Natronorubrum tibetense GA33: one gene and its partner. Each later gene encodes a partner of the first gene's protein in a complex. Links are inferred from orthologs where the notes say so. Each region holds a gene or a part of one and is shown on either strand. Other genes may lie near its edges.

Evidence for each region.
Region 2: the proteins of dph2 (region 1) and NATTI_RS0109725 are in contact, whole or in part, in a crystal structure (PDB 6Q2D), measured with the Methanobrevibacter smithii proteins. The link is inferred for Natronorubrum tibetense GA33 from one-to-one orthologs. Residues at the interface, in WP_011954460.1 of Methanobrevibacter smithii: Met1, Met3, Tyr4, Pro28, Glu29, Gly30, Leu31, Met33, Phe58, His80, Thr124, Gln126, Ser179, Gly180, Asn181, Phe182, His183, Leu185, Tyr201, Asn202, Phe211, Ile215, Arg291, Asp295, Asp296, Gln298, Met299; in WP_011954157.1 of Methanobrevibacter smithii: Pro482, Asn483, Lys484, His485, Tyr553, Asp555, Glu556, Glu559, Leu560, Leu591, His592, Glu593, Asp594, Ala595, Val596, His597, Arg598, Gly599, Pro600.

What each region holds. Positions count from the first base shown.
Region 1 is NZ_KB913017.1:61,187-69,508, forward strand. The notes cover bases 3,305-6,063. They hold dph2 (diphthamide biosynthesis enzyme Dph2), read right to left. Parts: upstream 5,328-6,063; coding sequence 4,281-5,327; downstream 3,305-4,280. Other genes in these bases: NATTI_RS0100335 (DUF7344 domain-containing protein), read right to left, coding at 3,305-3,875; NATTI_RS0100345 (DUF7139 domain-containing protein), read left to right, coding at 5,554-6,063. Also shown: NATTI_RS0100325 (midas domain-containing protein), read right to left, coding at 1-1,579; NATTI_RS0100330 (MBL fold metallo-hydrolase), read right to left, coding at 1,649-2,482; more of NATTI_RS0100335, read right to left, coding at 2,664-3,304; more of NATTI_RS0100345, read left to right, coding at 6,064-6,456; NATTI_RS0100350 (disk-shape morphogenesis protein volactin), read left to right, coding at 6,554-7,585; NATTI_RS25150 (TFIIB-type zinc ribbon-containing protein), read right to left, coding at 7,722-7,889; NATTI_RS0100360 (hypothetical protein), read left to right, coding at 8,054-8,322. UniProt on the Methanocaldococcus jannaschii protein: Catalyzes the first step of diphthamide biosynthesis, i.e. the transfer of the 3-amino-3-carboxypropyl group from S-adenosyl-L-methionine (SAM) to the C2 position of the imidazole ring of the target histidine residue in translation elongation factor 2 (EF-2).
Region 2 is NZ_KB913017.1:1,878,506-1,885,876, reverse strand. Bases 1,930-4,864 are described here. They hold NATTI_RS0109725 (elongation factor EF-2), read right to left. Parts: upstream 4,523-4,864; coding sequence 2,336-4,522; downstream 1,930-2,335. In the rest of the region: NATTI_RS0109735 (RNA-guided endonuclease InsQ/TnpB family protein), read left to right, coding at 1-141; NATTI_RS0109730 (S8 family serine peptidase), read right to left, coding at 187-1,854; NATTI_RS0109715 (DUF5781 family protein), read left to right, coding at 4,881-5,645; NATTI_RS0109705 (hypothetical protein), read left to right, coding at 5,774-6,019; NATTI_RS0109700 (DUF7504 family protein), read left to right, coding at 6,225-6,950; NATTI_RS25300 (hypothetical protein), read left to right, coding at 7,033-7,371. UniProt on the Methanocaldococcus jannaschii protein: Catalyzes the GTP-dependent ribosomal translocation step during translation elongation.

The DNA.
Region 1 (8,322 bases):
AGAGATCGCTCACGTCGGCTTCGACGTCGTCGACGCTCGCTTCCGTCTCGTCGAGTCGCCCGTCCAGCGCTGCGAACTCGTCTTCGAGTCCGCTGATGTCTGCCGTGAGCTCCTCGATGAGCTGTTTCCCGGTCCCGTTCTCCTCGAGGAACTGCTCGAGTGCGTCGGTGTAAGCGGTGACCTCCTCGACGCGGCGCTGTAGGTGTTCGACTTTGGCGACGTCCGGGCCGGACGGTTCGAGATCGAGTTCGGTGCGCAGGGCCTCGAGATCGTCGTCGTCGACGTCTCCCTCGCGAATCTCTGTCGCGAGTCGGGCAGCAACCGAGCCGTCGAACGACGGACTCGAGGTGTCCGTCTCCGTATTGTCGTCGGTCGCGCCCACTTCGCGGTCCTGAGCGTCGTCTGCGGCGTCTACGGAGTCGCTCTCTGCATCGACGGCCGATTCGTCGATGGCCGTCGATGGCTCCTCGACGTCTGTCTCTTCGGTCGTCGATTCGTCGTCCTCGACCTCGGATTCGTCGTCCTCAGTCTCGTCAACCTCGGGTTCATCGACCGACGAGTCGGCCTCCGTGTCGGCGAGGTCGACATCGTCGGCCGACGGCGTCTCGGAATCGGTATCGATGTCCTCAAGCGCGGGATCGTCCTCACTCGACTCGCCCAGCGGTGTCTCGTTTTCGTCTTGGTCTACACCGTCGTCGGCGATGTCCGGCTCGTCTTCCTCGACGTCGGCCGCAGCGGCTTCGAGATCGAGTTCGATTTCGGGTTCGTCGTCTGCGTCCTCCCCGAGGTCGAGTTCGTCCGTCGCGTCGTCTTCGTCGGTATCCTCGACACCGAGGTCGATCCCGAGATCGGTATCCCCGTCGTCAGCGTCGTCCGGTTCCGGAATCTCGTCCTCTTCGAAGCCGAGATCGATATCCGGCGTGTCGTCCTCATCCGCGTCGGTCTCGTCGTCGACCGGCTCCGGTTCGGGATCGACATCGCCGAGATCGAGGTCGAGCCCCCCGGCTTCGTCCTCGAGCTCGTCCGCGTCGTCAGCAGCCTCGGCTCCGCCGTCGTCCTCGCTGTTGTCGTCTGCGTCGTCCTCGAGTCCGGGAACGGAGTCGGACTCGCCGGAGATCATATCCTTGACGGCCTGATTGCGGTCCTCCGAGACGATGTTACCAATAATGTCGTCGTCGACCTCGTCGGCCTCGGAGCCGCCATCGTCGCCGTCGGAACTAACCTCGACGACCTCCGGTTCGGTCAGGAACTGTTCGGCATCGCTCTCGTCGTCGATGCGGATGCCATAGACCGTGACGAGTTCTTCGTCGGGCTCGAGCGTACCGGTGAACTCGACGTGGTTATCCTGAAAGGCGGTCCAGTCGTCGCTGTTGTACTCGGGGTGGAACCCGACTTTGTCCATCGGGAACGATTCGGGGATCGATTCGGAGAGTCGAAATGCAACCTGTTCGTCACGTTCGGATTCGATCTCGAAGCGGATCGCGGGTACCGGGAACTCGTCCGCCGCGAACGTTTTCCGGACGGATAACCCGTCAGCATCGACCTCGATCACGTCGTCCGTGTCGGCGGTGCTACTCATGAGGCCAACGTTACCAGACCATTACTATAAATGATACGGACAGTATCAGATCTGGTTCACGTAGCGGGACTACAGATCGACGCGGTCGCCGATCTCGACCAGATCGAGTCGCGTCGGGTACTCGAAGCTTTTCGCGTGGTGGTGGAGCACCTTCGGATCCGAGGTGAGCCCGCGCCACATATCCCAGTGACTTGGGAGGAGTCGCTCGAGTCCCAACGCCGACGCGGCTTCGACGATCTGGTTCTCGTCGTTGTACCAGCGGGTCCGTTTGGGTTCGCGGGTCTCCTTGTCGGGAATTCGACCGACGGTACCGAACGCGAGGACGCCGAGATCGATGTCGTACTCGTCGCCGATCCGTTCGAACTCGTCGGATGGTTTGGTATCGCCGCCGTGGAAAAAGGTCCCCGCGTCGTGCTCGAAAACGTAGCTCACGGGGTGGGTCGCGTCGGGATCGTTCGCGTCCTCGACGTGGACCGTGAACTCGCCGATCTCGAGGGTGTCGCCTTCGCTGACCTCGGCGAACTGCTCGTCCGTGAGGTCCCAGTCTGCGGTCCACTCCTCTTCGTCCCGGGCGACGGCAAGGCTGTCGTCGGGTGCATAGAACGTGGCCCCAGTCTGCTCGAGGATCGGCGCCTGGCTCTCGCCGTGAACGTGGTCGGTGTGTTCGTGCGTCGCGAGAACCGCATCGGCGTCCGTGACGTCCGCGGGATCGAACGGGACGGGAATCATCCGGACGGTTCGTGGCGGATCGCCCAGCCCGAGATAGGGGTCGATGTAGACCGTCGTTCCCTCGTTCCCCTTGAGAACGAAGCCGTTGCAGCCGAGATACCAGATCGCGACCCCGTCGGGTGAAGCGTCTTCGACGTCACGAACGAGCCAGTCTCCCCAGTCACTTTGGATCATATGCGTGCGTGCGAGGACCGACTGGGTAAGTGTTGTTGTCTCGGCGGACCGCGGCCGGCCTCAGCGAGACCGGTGCAAAACGAACGCTGGGTGTGGAGGGCCGAAGCGGGGGATCGGGAGTAATCCGAGCCGTCGGCAGTCGGTAGGCAATCGTTCGTCGCGATCGTTCCGTCCCGTTCCGTTACAGTGGGATTTCGGACTGGTTGGTCTCGCCGGGGGCATCCAGGTGATCGAGTCGCGAGCCGAGCAGCTGTCGCATGAGGACGACGAACCCGTTGTCCGCCCCCTCACCGATGAGCGCGGTTTCGTCGTATTCGCCGTCGGCAGCCGGCGTTCCGAGCGTCCCCAGCAGGACCGCTTTGCGGTCCGCAAACACCAGCCTGCCGACTGACTCGCCGTTCGGCGGCAGGTTGAGCCAGTCCAACTGTGGCTCCCAGAGGACGACCTCCGGCGCGCGGTCTCGAACGATCTCCCGAACGCGCGGATCCCGCGAGCCGACGTAGACGTCGACGCCGCGGTCGATCGCGTCTTCGACCCGACGGAAACAGCCCTCCTCGAGCAGCCCTGTCGTCGTGAACATCATGAACAGTTCTTCCTCGGCTGATTCACAGAGCGACTGACCGGTCGTGACGATCGACTCTCGTCCTCGCAGCGTCCGAACGTCGTTGCTCGCGTCGGTCTCGATCGACTGCCCAGGAGTCGACTCGGCGGCCGTCTGCAGGCGGTCGGGATGGCTGTCGAGCCACTCGGTGCGCAGGGTCGGGTGGCCCTCGTAGGAGACGCTGCCCGTTTCGGGATCGTAGCCGACGAGACCGGCGTCGTTCAGGTGTGGCAGGTGGACGTGGACGAGCGAGGTCAGCACTTGCTCGACGCGCTCTCGAGGAACGTCGCGTGCTGCGGTCTCCGTTTCACGAGCCGCGACGTCTCGAGCGAGGGTCTCGGTCGAGAGCGGATGGTACTGGTTCCCGAGAACGGTGAGGATCGTCCGGCGTCGCGAGTCGGCGAGGGCACCGAACAGGGCGTCGAGATCGGTTTCATCGTCCGTTCGGTCGGCGAGAATCGCGTCGAATTCGGAATCGTCGAACACCCAGTGGTCGGTCGTCACTATCCTCCCGTCGTCGGTCTCCGTGACGAGTCCGGCGTCGACCAGCGCGGGCAGGTGCCTGTGCTGACAGTCGACCAGCGCGCGCTCGTGGTCGTCGTCGGTCACCGACGCGAGTGGGGTATCAGTGGTTACTGCGACGAGTTCGAAGGCGAGATCGGTCTTCGAGACGCCGCTCGACGGTCGGCTGTGAACGAGTCGGAGAATGTCACGCCGAGTGCTGTCTGCGAGTGCGTCGAAGACCTCGTCTCGAGATCGCGGCGACCGTTCGCTGCCATCGGGATTACTCATCGATTACTGGTGGGGAGCTATTGGGCAAAAGAACTGCTCCAAACCACTTTGGAATCAGTACGTAATTACCAACCAAATGTTGAATATGTCTGGAATAGATCTAAAAATCCATGAATGGTAGACGACTATTCCAGGTATACTTGGACAGTACGGTCATCTTCCCGCGACTTTCTCCTGCAATACAGTCTCAGTGGTCGATCACTTGTCGCATGAGTACTTCCTCGGAAGCGCACGGATCGAAACCGCCTCCCTCCGCGTTCGCTCGCTGGGCAACGCAGAGATACCGAACTCGAGGCCGAAGAAGAACCGATGAGATCTGTGTGCGAAGAAGCCGAGCAGAACTGACGATCGATCGTCCGGGTTCCGTCTTACCGACGATTCCGTCTCACGGACGAACCGGGGTCGCTACCAGGTGCCGTGGAAGGTGTCGAACGAGAGGCTATCGAGCGGCTTGTCGCCAACCGCAATCCGGTACTCGCCAGGGGTGAGCATCGGTTTGTGGAACTGTGGCCCGTCGTCGGTCGTGATCCGCGGACAGCCGGTGTTGACGAAGGCGTCCATATCGAAGTTCCGCAGTCGATCCGGCGTCACCTCGTCCATGGTGATGAGGTAGGCGTTCTCGTTGTCGTCGATGATGTCCTGAGCGATTTCCCAGCGCCCCTGGCCGATCTTGGTACAGAAGATGACGCCCCACTTCTCGGCGTCCATCGCGCGGTGGACGGCACCGTAGCGCTGCTTCATGAATTTGTCAGTGTCCGCGGGCGTCACAACGTTGTTGACCGGGTCCGCGATGACGACGTGTTTGTCGGGATGTTCCATCGCCAGGCCGAGCGGGTGGAACTTCCCGCCGCCGACGTAGAGTACCTGATCCGCGGGCACGTCCGCGCTCGCGTAGTTGCAGCCGAGCACCTGTCCCTCATGGGTCAGTCGCTCGTCGCCGCGGCGACTCTGAACGTCGTAGCCCTGTTCCTCGAGGAACTCGCACATCTCCTCGTAGCGGTTCATGTGCTGGGCGGTCGTGACGAGGCCGACGCCTTCGGTCTCCTCGGGTGGCTCGAGGGTGTCGAGCGCTTCCTCCATGATCGGCAGCACCTCGACGTTCGAGAACAGCGGCACGTAGATCACCTTGTCCGTGTCCTTCATCGGCGAGTGGCCGAAGTGGACGAAGACGTCGGTGCGTTTCATCAGGTAGGTGTCGAGGTCGCAGGCACCGTAACACGGCTGCCCAGAGAGCATGAACGTCACGCCGTCGGTGAGCTCACGGAGATCGTCGGCGACTGCGGGGCCGCGTCGTTTCAATCCCTCGGGAAACTGCAGGCCGACCTTCGTCGCATCTCGCTCCTCGATGGCCTCGACGATCTGCTCGAGTTCGTAGTCCCACTCCCGATCGTGTTTCAGCCGCATCCCGGTGTTTCGGAGGTCCCCCTCAGTGTACTCCGACTCTTGACTCATTGACCGATCTAACGACCACGGACGTAAATACTGCACGCTGTGCCGAATACGGCGAACTGACCGCCGTACGGTGAGCATTCGTTACTGACTCACAGCGAGCCGTATCCCGGTCGCACGGTTCGAATTCGGCGCACTGGAGGTCGTAGATATCACGCTGCAACGGCGTTGATATAGAACTGGTAGCGCGACCCAACAGTCATAGTACTGGAGTATAAACCCGATACCAATGCCAGCGGAACAGCCTGCAGACGGGTATCTCTTCGATATCTATCGTCGATACATCGGCGAACCGGAGGACCGAACCGACGTTTACGTCGGGTTCAGCCTGTTTCTCGGTGGGATCGGACTCGCGATCGTTGCTCTCCTGCTCTTCGTGTGGAGCGGGACCTTCGAGACTCGATCCGCATCGTACATCGCCTGGGTACAGCCCGCGTACGCGCTCGTAATGATCTCACTCCCCGTGTTCATGCTCGGGGTCGTGGTGTTGCTCCCGTCGGAGCGACGGATGCTGTACACGTCGATCGCCGGCGTCGCGATCACGATCGGTGCCGTCATCGGCTTTCTTGGTGCGTATCCCGACGACTGGAACGGCTACGGAAACGATTACACGGTTGAAGTCGTTGCGACCTACGCCGTCGGGCTCGCGGGGATCACCGCGTCCACGGGGGCAGCGCTGATCGCTCACTATCTGGATATGGCCCAGCAGGTCCGGACCGTCGACCCGGACGACGAAACTGACGAGGAAGACGAACTCTCCGATGCGGACGTCCGCAAGGACATCGACGAGGCGATGGAGGACGTCGAACTCTCCTGGGGTGGCGTCGAAAAGACCGAGCACAAGCGTCTCAGCTTCTCCGAAGATGAGTTCGACGCGGTGTCGGTCAATACCGACGCCGGAACGAAGACAGCCCGTTCGACGGGCGTCGACGCGCAGGTGGCCGGTCTCAAGGGATTGAAAGGTGGCGAGACGAAGACCACGACCTCCCAATCGACGGTCGACGATCAGACGGCGAAACTCAAGGAACTGCGCGAGCAACAGCAAGCGGAGGAGATGGCAACGGCCGAAAACGATGGCTCACCGCTCTCCGGTCTGTTCGATCGGCTTCGTGAGCTTCTCGGACGGAAGTAATCGCTTGATACTTCGAGTAAACTATTCTTATTGTCCATCCGTCTGAGCTGTAAGTTATTCACATAGATTTATAATCCATCGGCCGCCTTGCCCAACTATGGCGAAAGGCCTAGACGTTGGAACGATGAACATCCTGTCTGCACAGCAGGATGGGAACGATACGGTTTTCGTGCAACAGCGTAACTCCTTCGTAGAGATCGAATACTCGGATATGGCCGAGCAGATGCTCTCTCGAAGCGAAGTGCTTCACATTCGTAAAGACGATAAGGTGTACGTCGTCGGCGACGACGCCCTCAACTTTGCGAACATTTTCAACAAGGAAACGCGGCGACCGATGAAACACGGGATCCTCTCGAACGACGAGAAGAGCGCGATTCCGATGATGAAGCTCATCATCGAGCAGGTCGTCGGCGAGCCCGCGTATCCGGACGAGAAGCTTTACTTCTCCTCGCCCGCGGATCCGATCGACTCGGATCTCTCGACGCTGTACCACCAGAAAACGATCGAGTCGTTCCTCGACGATATGGGATACGACTCCGAACCGATCAACGAAGGGATGTCCGTCATCTACAGCGAACTCGCGGACAACAACTTCACCGGACTCGGTATCTCGTTCGGCGCCGGGATGACGAACGTCTGTCTGGCATACTACGCGGTGCCGGTCATGAAGTTCTCCGTCGCCCGCGGTGGCGACTGGGTCGACGAGCAGGCTGCCCGCGCGACGGGTACGCCCGTCGACAAGGTTACCTCCATCAAGGAGGACGACTTCGAACTGGACTTCACGACGGATGTCGGCGGCGTCGAGGGTGCGCTCTCGATCTACTACGAGAACCTGCTCGACTACGTCATCGAGAACATCGTCAAGGAGGTCGACGAGGAGGATGTCGAGGAAGGACTCGACGTTCCCGTCGTCGTCACCGGCGGTACCTCGAGCCCCAGCGGCTTCGAGGCGCTGTTCCGTGACCACCTAGAGGACGCGAACATTCCGTTCTCGATCAGCGGCGTCTCGCACGCCAACGAGCCACTGTACAGCGTTGCACGCGGTGGCCTCGTCGCCGCACGGTCCGACGAGGACGTCGACCACGACACGGGAGCGGACGACGAAGAAGTCGAAGCGGAAGCGGAGTAAGCGACTTCCGGTTTTTCCGTTTGCACAGCGTCTCGTGAGAGTTATCGCTGCGTAGCCGTGTTCGATCGCGAGAGGATCAGTCAGCAGAGTCGCCCAGTCAGCCGTCAGCAGCCGCCGCCCCGATGGCGCCGATCGCTCACTGCTCGTAGAAACGATTGAACGCGTCACGCCAGGACTCCGTCTCTTCCCCCTCCTGGACGTGGTCGACGGGGACGTCCGCGAAATTACAGTGCGGACACGTTACCGTCGAGACGTCACCCAGCGAGTATTCCTCCAGCGACCCCTGGCACCGTGGACACTCCATACCCATCTCTCACACGGTCTCTCCTTAACTCTATCCACATTTGTCATGAAGCCGGCACACTTGAATCGCTCGAGCGACGCGATCGACCCCGAGGTACTTCCCACGATATATTACTACTGAGCATTTACAAAGGTTTTTGTATGCGACTCATGTATGTGGTTACAATGAGTACGTCACCGACCCCCGAACCCGATCGGACGATCGACGGCTGTCGACCCGCCGACGTTACGCCAGTTACGCTCGAGGCGCCGACGCTCGAGTCGACGGCACCCGGCTACCTCCGGGATCTGAAGCGCGACCTGACCGAGGACGGGCTGCTCCCGGCGGAGTTGACCGTCGACGCCTGCTTCGACGAGGACTGCTCGCTCGCGACGCAGGCGGAGATCGACCGCGTGCGAGCGTACGTGCGGGCCGGTGCCTTCCTTGGCGTCGG
Region 2 (7,371 bases), 1.8 Mb from region 1 along the record:
GTGAATATTCGCAGAAAGATAACCCAGAGTCCCCCGACGGGGGATATGAGTAACGGCTGGTTGGCACAGCCCAGAGTGTTCCTGTTCGACCGCGAGAGCGGACGGTTCACACCGAGAGAGCAGGGAGACTGCAAACCCTAATATCCCAACGCTTGGGATTCACCCGTCTTCAGGCGGGTGAGGATGTCAATTTCCGAGTTCTTCGACCGTGATCGTGTAGGATCCGCTCCCACTGTACCGATCGACCAGGATGCCGAACTCCTCGTCGCCGTCGAGGTCGACTTCGATCTCCTCGTCGGCGCCCCAGTCGGCCGACGCCTCGTCGTAGTCGCTGGTCGATGGCTGGCGCCCATCGAGGGTCAGGTACAGATCGAACGTCGCGTCCGAGGGCCCCTCCAGCGTCACGGTAGCGCTACACGGGTTCTCCGTCTCGAGTTCGTAGCTGTAGCTGTCGCTCGGGTTGCCCCACCAGCCGTCGCTGAGTGATCCCTCGGCGCTGACAGTGTTTTCTTCGTCGCCGCACTCGCCCGGGTCGGGATCTGGATCAGGATCAGGATCCGGATCTGTTCCCGGCTCCGTCGTTACTGCGTTGCCCGCATCCACGCGGCCGTATCCCTGTTCATCGCCCGAGAGACCGATGTCGACGGCCGTTTCGTGGAGGTGACTTCGAAGTTCCTCGTTCGAGAGCGACGGCCACGCCGAGAGTGCGAGGCCCGCAACGCCCGCGGCGACGGGTGACGCCATCGACGTCCCCGAATACGAGTCGTAATCGTCCCAGTTGACCGTCGACAGAACGTCGCCCCCGGGAGCGGCCAGTTCGATCTCCGGCCCGACGTTCGAGAACGACGACAGGGTTTCGCCTTCGTCCAGCGACGACACGGCCACGACCGCGTCGTAGGCGGCCGGGTACGAGACGCTCCCACCGGAGTCGTTGCCAGCCGCAGCGACGAGCAGCGATCCCTCGTTCTGGGCGTAGGCACACGCGTCGTCCATCAGTTCCGTGTATCCGCCGCCTCCCAGCGACATGTTGATGACGTCGGCACCCTGGTCGGCAGACCACTGGATCGCGTCGGCGATATCCGTCAGGGACCCGCCGCCGCCGTCGCCCAGTGCTCGAGCCGACAGCATCGAACAGTTCGAGATGCCGGCGTGTCCCTCGCCGTTGTCGGTACCGCCGGCTGCGATACCGCCCACGTGCGTCCCGTGGTCCTCGCCGGCGCTAACGGGGTAGGGATCGTCGTTCCCATCGACGAAGTCGTAGCCGTAGTTCGAGACGCTGTCGTCCATGTTCTCCGCGAGGTTCTCGTGATCGTACTGGATCCCCTGGTCGACGATCGAGATCGTCACGTCCGAGTCACCCAGCGTCTCCTCCCAGGCTTCGGGACAGTTGACCTGCTGTGGCGCGTACTGGCTGTCGTACAGCGGGTCGTCGACGACGCTCGCGTCGACGTCTTCCGTTCCTGCAGCGTCGTCGTCGCTCTCGAGAGCCTCCATCTCGAGCGTCTCGAAGGTGACGTTGTCTTCGGCGTACTCGATGCCCTCGCCCTCGAGAACGTTCTTTTTGAAGTTCGTTTTCGCCGTTTCCGCGGCACTGTCGGGGAACTCGACGGCCACGTAACCGAGCGTTTCGTTGGTGTGGACGATCTCCGCAGAGTTCGGTATCTGGGGGTCGACAGCTTGCTTCGGACTCGAAACCGACGGCCCGACACCGACGACGATCTCGTTCTTTTTCGGCCCCGGTTCGCGTCCCGGCGTAGCCGATGCGACGCCACTGATGCCGAACAGGGCACCGAGTGCTCCGGCTGCTTGTAACACTGACCGTCTGTCGAGCTTGTGTGTGTTTTCTTCTGTCATACTCCGGCAGATACCATTACCTTCCGTACTTAAAAACTTTCCAAACTAATCGAATTTTAATAAAATACTAAGATATCAATTTCGATATGTTGTCATAGTCACTCATGCATGCGAATCTCAGTGCAGCTACTAGGAGGTAATCAATAAGATTGCAGAGTAAATTTTAGAGGAGTTTCTAGAAACTATTCGTCGGGCGACGAACGGTCTTCAAGTACGTCGTCAGTGTCTCGCCACGATGGTTCGATTCCACCGTTCTGGCTCGCGTCGGGACTGATTCCCGCGTCTTCAGGCGCGAGAGGGATCAATCCGTACGACCCAACCCGTTCGAGGACCGTGCGGTGTATTGCTGTCCGGTTGTCCGACGAGACGCGAACGCCCCCATCTGTGGCGGGCGAAACGACTCGAGGACAAGCAGCCAGCGGCGCGTGGGAACAGTGAAACGGGAAAAAGAACGGAATCGAGGAAACGGAACCGTGGTGGCTTAGATGTAGTCGATGCTCGGCGGCAGCTCGAGCTTCATGCCCTTGCGCTCGCGAATCTCCATAATCTTCTCGCGCTGGAGGGAGTCGGACATGACCTCGAAGCCGGCGTTCTCGGTGTTCCAGGCGGCGCGACCCTCGGTCGCGGAGCGGATGTCGCTTGCGAAGCCGATCATCTCGTCGACGGGCGCGATACCCTCGACGACCATGAGGTCACCCTCCTGGTACATGTCGTCGACGCGGCCGCGACGACCCTGAATCTCGCCGGAGGCGGCACCCATGTGGTCGTTTGGCACGTCGATCCGAGCGTCCTGCATCGGCTCGAGCAGCTTGATCTTCCCGTCGATCAGCGCCTTGTGGAGCGCGTTTCGGGTTGCCGGGATGACCTGTGCTGGGCCGCGGTGGATGGTGTCCTCGTGGAGTCGGGCGTCGTGCAATCGGATGAGCGTCCCCTGGACCGGCTCGTTCGCGAGCGGGCCGTTGTCGAGGGCGTCCTCGAATCCTTCGATCACGAGTTCCATCGTCTCGTTCAGGTGCTGAATCCCCTTGGTATCGTCGACGAGGATATTCGTCCCGTGGATGTGTTCGACTTCCTGGGAGTCGTCTTTGTCCATGCCGGCCTCCTGCAGGGCCTCACGACGTTCCTGCTCTGGCATGTCCATCGAGGCCTCGCCCATCTTGATCACGTCGACCAGTTCGTCCGGCATCGGCTCGATCGAGACGTAGAAGCGGTTGTGACGGTTTGGCGAGATACCCTCGATCTCGTCGCTCGGCTGCTGGGGCTGCTCGCGGTAGACGACGATCGGCTCACCGGTGTTGACCGGAATGCCCTGGTTCTTCTCGATACGCTGAGTGATAACCTCGAGGTGAAGCTCACCCTGCCCGGAGATCAGGTGCTCGCCGGTGTCCTCGTTGATCGTAATCTGGATCGTCGGGTCCTCCTTGGAGACCTGGCGCAGCGTCTCGATGAGCTTCGGCAGGTCGTCCATAGTCTGGGCCTCGACGCTCTTCGTAATGACCGGCTCCGAGATGTGCTCGATCGACTCGAACGGCGTCATCTCGATAGAGGAGACGGTCGAACCGGCGATGGCGTCTCGGAGACCGGTGACGGCGGCGATGTTCCCTGCTGGAACGTGGTCCACTTCCTCACGTTCGCCACCCATGTAGATCCCGACGGACTGAACGCGGTTTTTGCCCGCAGTCCCGGAGACGTACAGCTCCTGACCCTTCTCGAGGCTACCCGAGAAAACGCGACCGGAGGCGACTTCGCCTGCGTGTGGGTCCATTGCGATGTCGGTAACCATGAAAACGACCTCGCCATCCTCATCGACGAGGCGCATCGTGTCCGCGAGGTCGGACTCGTCGTCACCGCGCCAGATGCGCGGGATGCGCATCGGCTGGGCGTCGACGGGGTTCGGGAAGTGCTCACAGACCATGTCGAGCACGACGTCCGACAGCGGCGTCCGCTCGTGGAGTTCCTGACGGTTGTCGTTGCGCTCGAGTTCCATGATCTCGCCGAAGTCCATCCCGGTGCGCTGCATCGACGGCATCGAAACACCCCATTTGTAGAGGGCGGATCCGAAGCCGACGGTCCCCTCTTCGACGGAGACGGTCCAGTCCTCGATGTCGTCCATATCCTGGGTCATGCCACGGATGAGTTCGTTGACGTCGTGGATGACCGAGACGAGACGCTGTTGCATCTCTTCAGGACCTTCCTGTAGCTCCGAGATGAGACGGTCGACCTTATTGATGAACAGGGTCGGCTTGACGCCCTCGCGGAGCGCCTGTCGTAGCACCGTCTCCGTCTGGGGCATGGCCCCTTCGACGGCGTCGACGACGACGAGCGCACCGTCGACGGCGCGCATCGCACGGGTGACGTCGCCACCGAAGTCGACGTGGCCCGGCGTGTCGATGAGGTTGATGAGGTGGTTGGTATCCTCGTACTCGTGGGTCATCGAAACGTTCGCCGCGTCGATGGTGATCCCGCGTTCCTGCTCGTCTTCCTCCGTGTCCATCGCGAGCTGTTCGCCGGCAGTCTCGTCAGAGATCATGCCCGCACCCGCGAGGAGGTTGTCAGAAAGGGTCGTTTTTCCGTGGTCGACGTGAGCGGCGATGGCGATGTTCCGGATGTTCTCCGGTTCGTCCATCAGCCGTTCACACTCTTGGACGATCTTCTTGCGTCGGCCCATATACACCCTGTTACCGGTAGCGGGGTCAAAAGGGTAGTGTTTCGTCGCCGTCGGAATCCGTCGAATTTCCCGGTTTTCGCGCCGAAATTTCCAGTTTAGGTGAGTGAATACCACACAACCAACGCGGCGGATCCAGCGCCGAACTCGCCGTCGAAGCGGACGCTGAGTGAGAGCGCGATGTCGACGAAAGCGGTCGGCTGTCACGTCCGGCGCGACAACCGGTTACGAACTCGATAGAACGAGAATCCAACAGCCGAATCCTGCTCGGCAACCGTCGGTTGTCGCGAACCGCGGCGACCTTCGTCCATCGAAATCGGGCGCAAGAGACATAGGCCGCCGGAACTTGGTACTGATACACATGGATCTCCGCGTGCAGGGTGCCGGTCCCACCTCTCCGTTCCTCGGTGCTCGAGATCTGTTCGAGACCGAACACGACCTCTCGTTACCGGTCCACGTCCAACTCCGAGACGACCCCGACGAACGGACCTGGGCTGGCCACCACGACGACCGCCACGTGCTGAACATCTCCAGGCAGGCCGCCTCGAGTGCCATGGCTCGCGAACTGGCCCTCCACGAGTTCGCCCACATGGCCAGACACGAACAGGAACATCCCTCACACACACAGTCGACGGAAGAAGTGCTCTACCTCGCGCTCGCCGGCAAGAGCGTCGAACGGCGCAAGCTGGCCCACTGCTACCAGATCGCCAACCACATGAAAGACATCTACGCCGATGACATCACACTCGCCGTCGGTCCCGGCGAGAAACTGCTCTCCTTCCTCGAGTCGAGTCTCGCGATGGCGATCGCCGACCGCCCCGAAACACCGTCCCGTCCGGGATTCGAGCGCCTCTCGGCGAGTTCCGATCCGGATATCACGGCGGTCAACGCTGCGTTCGCGCTCGCACTCGCCGAACGCCACGACCTCGTCGACGACGACCACCGGCTGTACGATCTCGCGTACGCGGCCGCGATGGACGCCCCGCACGTCGACTTCGAGGGATTCAAACGCCGCTTTCGCGAACTCGCTTGCGATCCCGACTCGAGTACGTATCGCCAGGTGCTTGTCGACGCGACCCGTGCGTACGTCGGTGCGGACGGACGTGAGAGGCCCGCGGCGGACTGACCGTTGCTGACTGCTATCGGACTGAGTCGACGCTCGTACGTTCGCCAAGAAGAGCGGGAGCTACCCGAACGCGACCTTTCGGTCACCGAGTTCGAATTCCTCCAGCGATAGTGACCGGCGACAACAAGGTGTCCCGTTCGCAAACCAGAAATCACAGATTTCTGGAGACGCTGTATCCCCTCCAGTTCGACGAACGAGTCGAGGTTTACGACGGCGGAGAAACCACCTTCGTTGCGGCCGCTCGACCCGTCGAGCAGGTCAACGCTGGGACGTCCATCCTCGAGGCCGCCGCTGACGGCACCGAAGCAATCTCGGACGACGACAGCGTGGATACCGATGACAACAAAACTGACGACACCGTAAACGGCGAGTGACACCCACCGAACCGGGTCGTGAGAACCCGGTGTGAATCGAGTCGAAACAGCAGCCGTCTCTTCGCTGAACGGACGTCGCGAGATCGCGTACAGAGATAAGTCTAGAACGCCGATTCTAGCGCGTTAGCCATAAGACCCAAGTATACGGCTTCGCTTCAACCCGAACATTTAATGTTTGATCCGACAAATAGCCTAACATATATTGATGTTTTCGCGCAAGGACTGGGGGAGCGGGTCGGACGGCGAGCAGTTTACCAAAACGCTATCCCGACTGAAACGTGAGGGCGCAAGCGTTCTGGTCGTCGGCTCCGTTCGAGCTGATCAACGGCGGAACGTCTGTCGACGACTGCTGGGACAGGCAACCGTCCAGCCACGTCGTCGCGTGCTGGTTTCGACCACCGGCGATTTGCACGACGTCTCACACCTGGTCGACGCGGACATCAACACCTCCGATACGCTCAAGCTCGTTAGCTACGCCACACAGGCCCGCAGCACCGCCGCAAGCGACACTAGTTCGGACACGATCGAAGCCGACGCACCATCGCTCGAGGCGTCACCGACGACGACCACTGCCCTTGCCGATCTCGGTATCGCTATCTCAAGCGCCATCGAAGAACTCGAGTCCGAAGCGAACGGTTTCGCCCCCGCAGAACTCCGCGTCGGCATCAACTCGCTGGTACCACTCCTCGAGGAGTACGGTGTCGAACGCGTCTTCAAATTCGTTCATCTGACGAACGGTCGGACTCGAGACGCCGATGGCATGATCCACTACCACCTCCCGATGGACCGTAATTCGGACGTCGTCTCCGTCTTGGAACCGTTGTTCGACATCGTTGTCGAGTTGCGGGAACAGAGCGGCGACTTTCAGGAACGATGGTCGATCAACGACGGCGATCAGAGTTCCGGCTGGATCTCGATCGATCAGTCGTAGGGCTATGCTTGCTCGAGAATTATATCTATTGCCTTGCCCGACGACTAGTTGTTAACAGCTACCTCGTTCATCCCTTGTCCCCATGAAACCGAAATTTGAGCCGACAAAAAATGGCTTTGAAATTATTGATCCAATCGAAAGACACCGGCATCGGGTCGTTACGCACAAGCCAATTTCACTTAAAGAAGTAGGATCGACTCAGCTACAGTATCCGGTAGATAAAGCGGTTGAGTTTACGGCTGAAATGATTTCACTTCCAGCAAATGCAACCATCTATATTCGCAATCGGGACGGCTCTATGGTTGCAGAAGCTAGTCCAAGTCAACCAATATCCTTGCCAAAGGGAAAATACACTCTTGACATATCGGTCCCGCTTAAAATATACATCAAATTCGATGGGGAGGTCAGTATTTATGCGGAT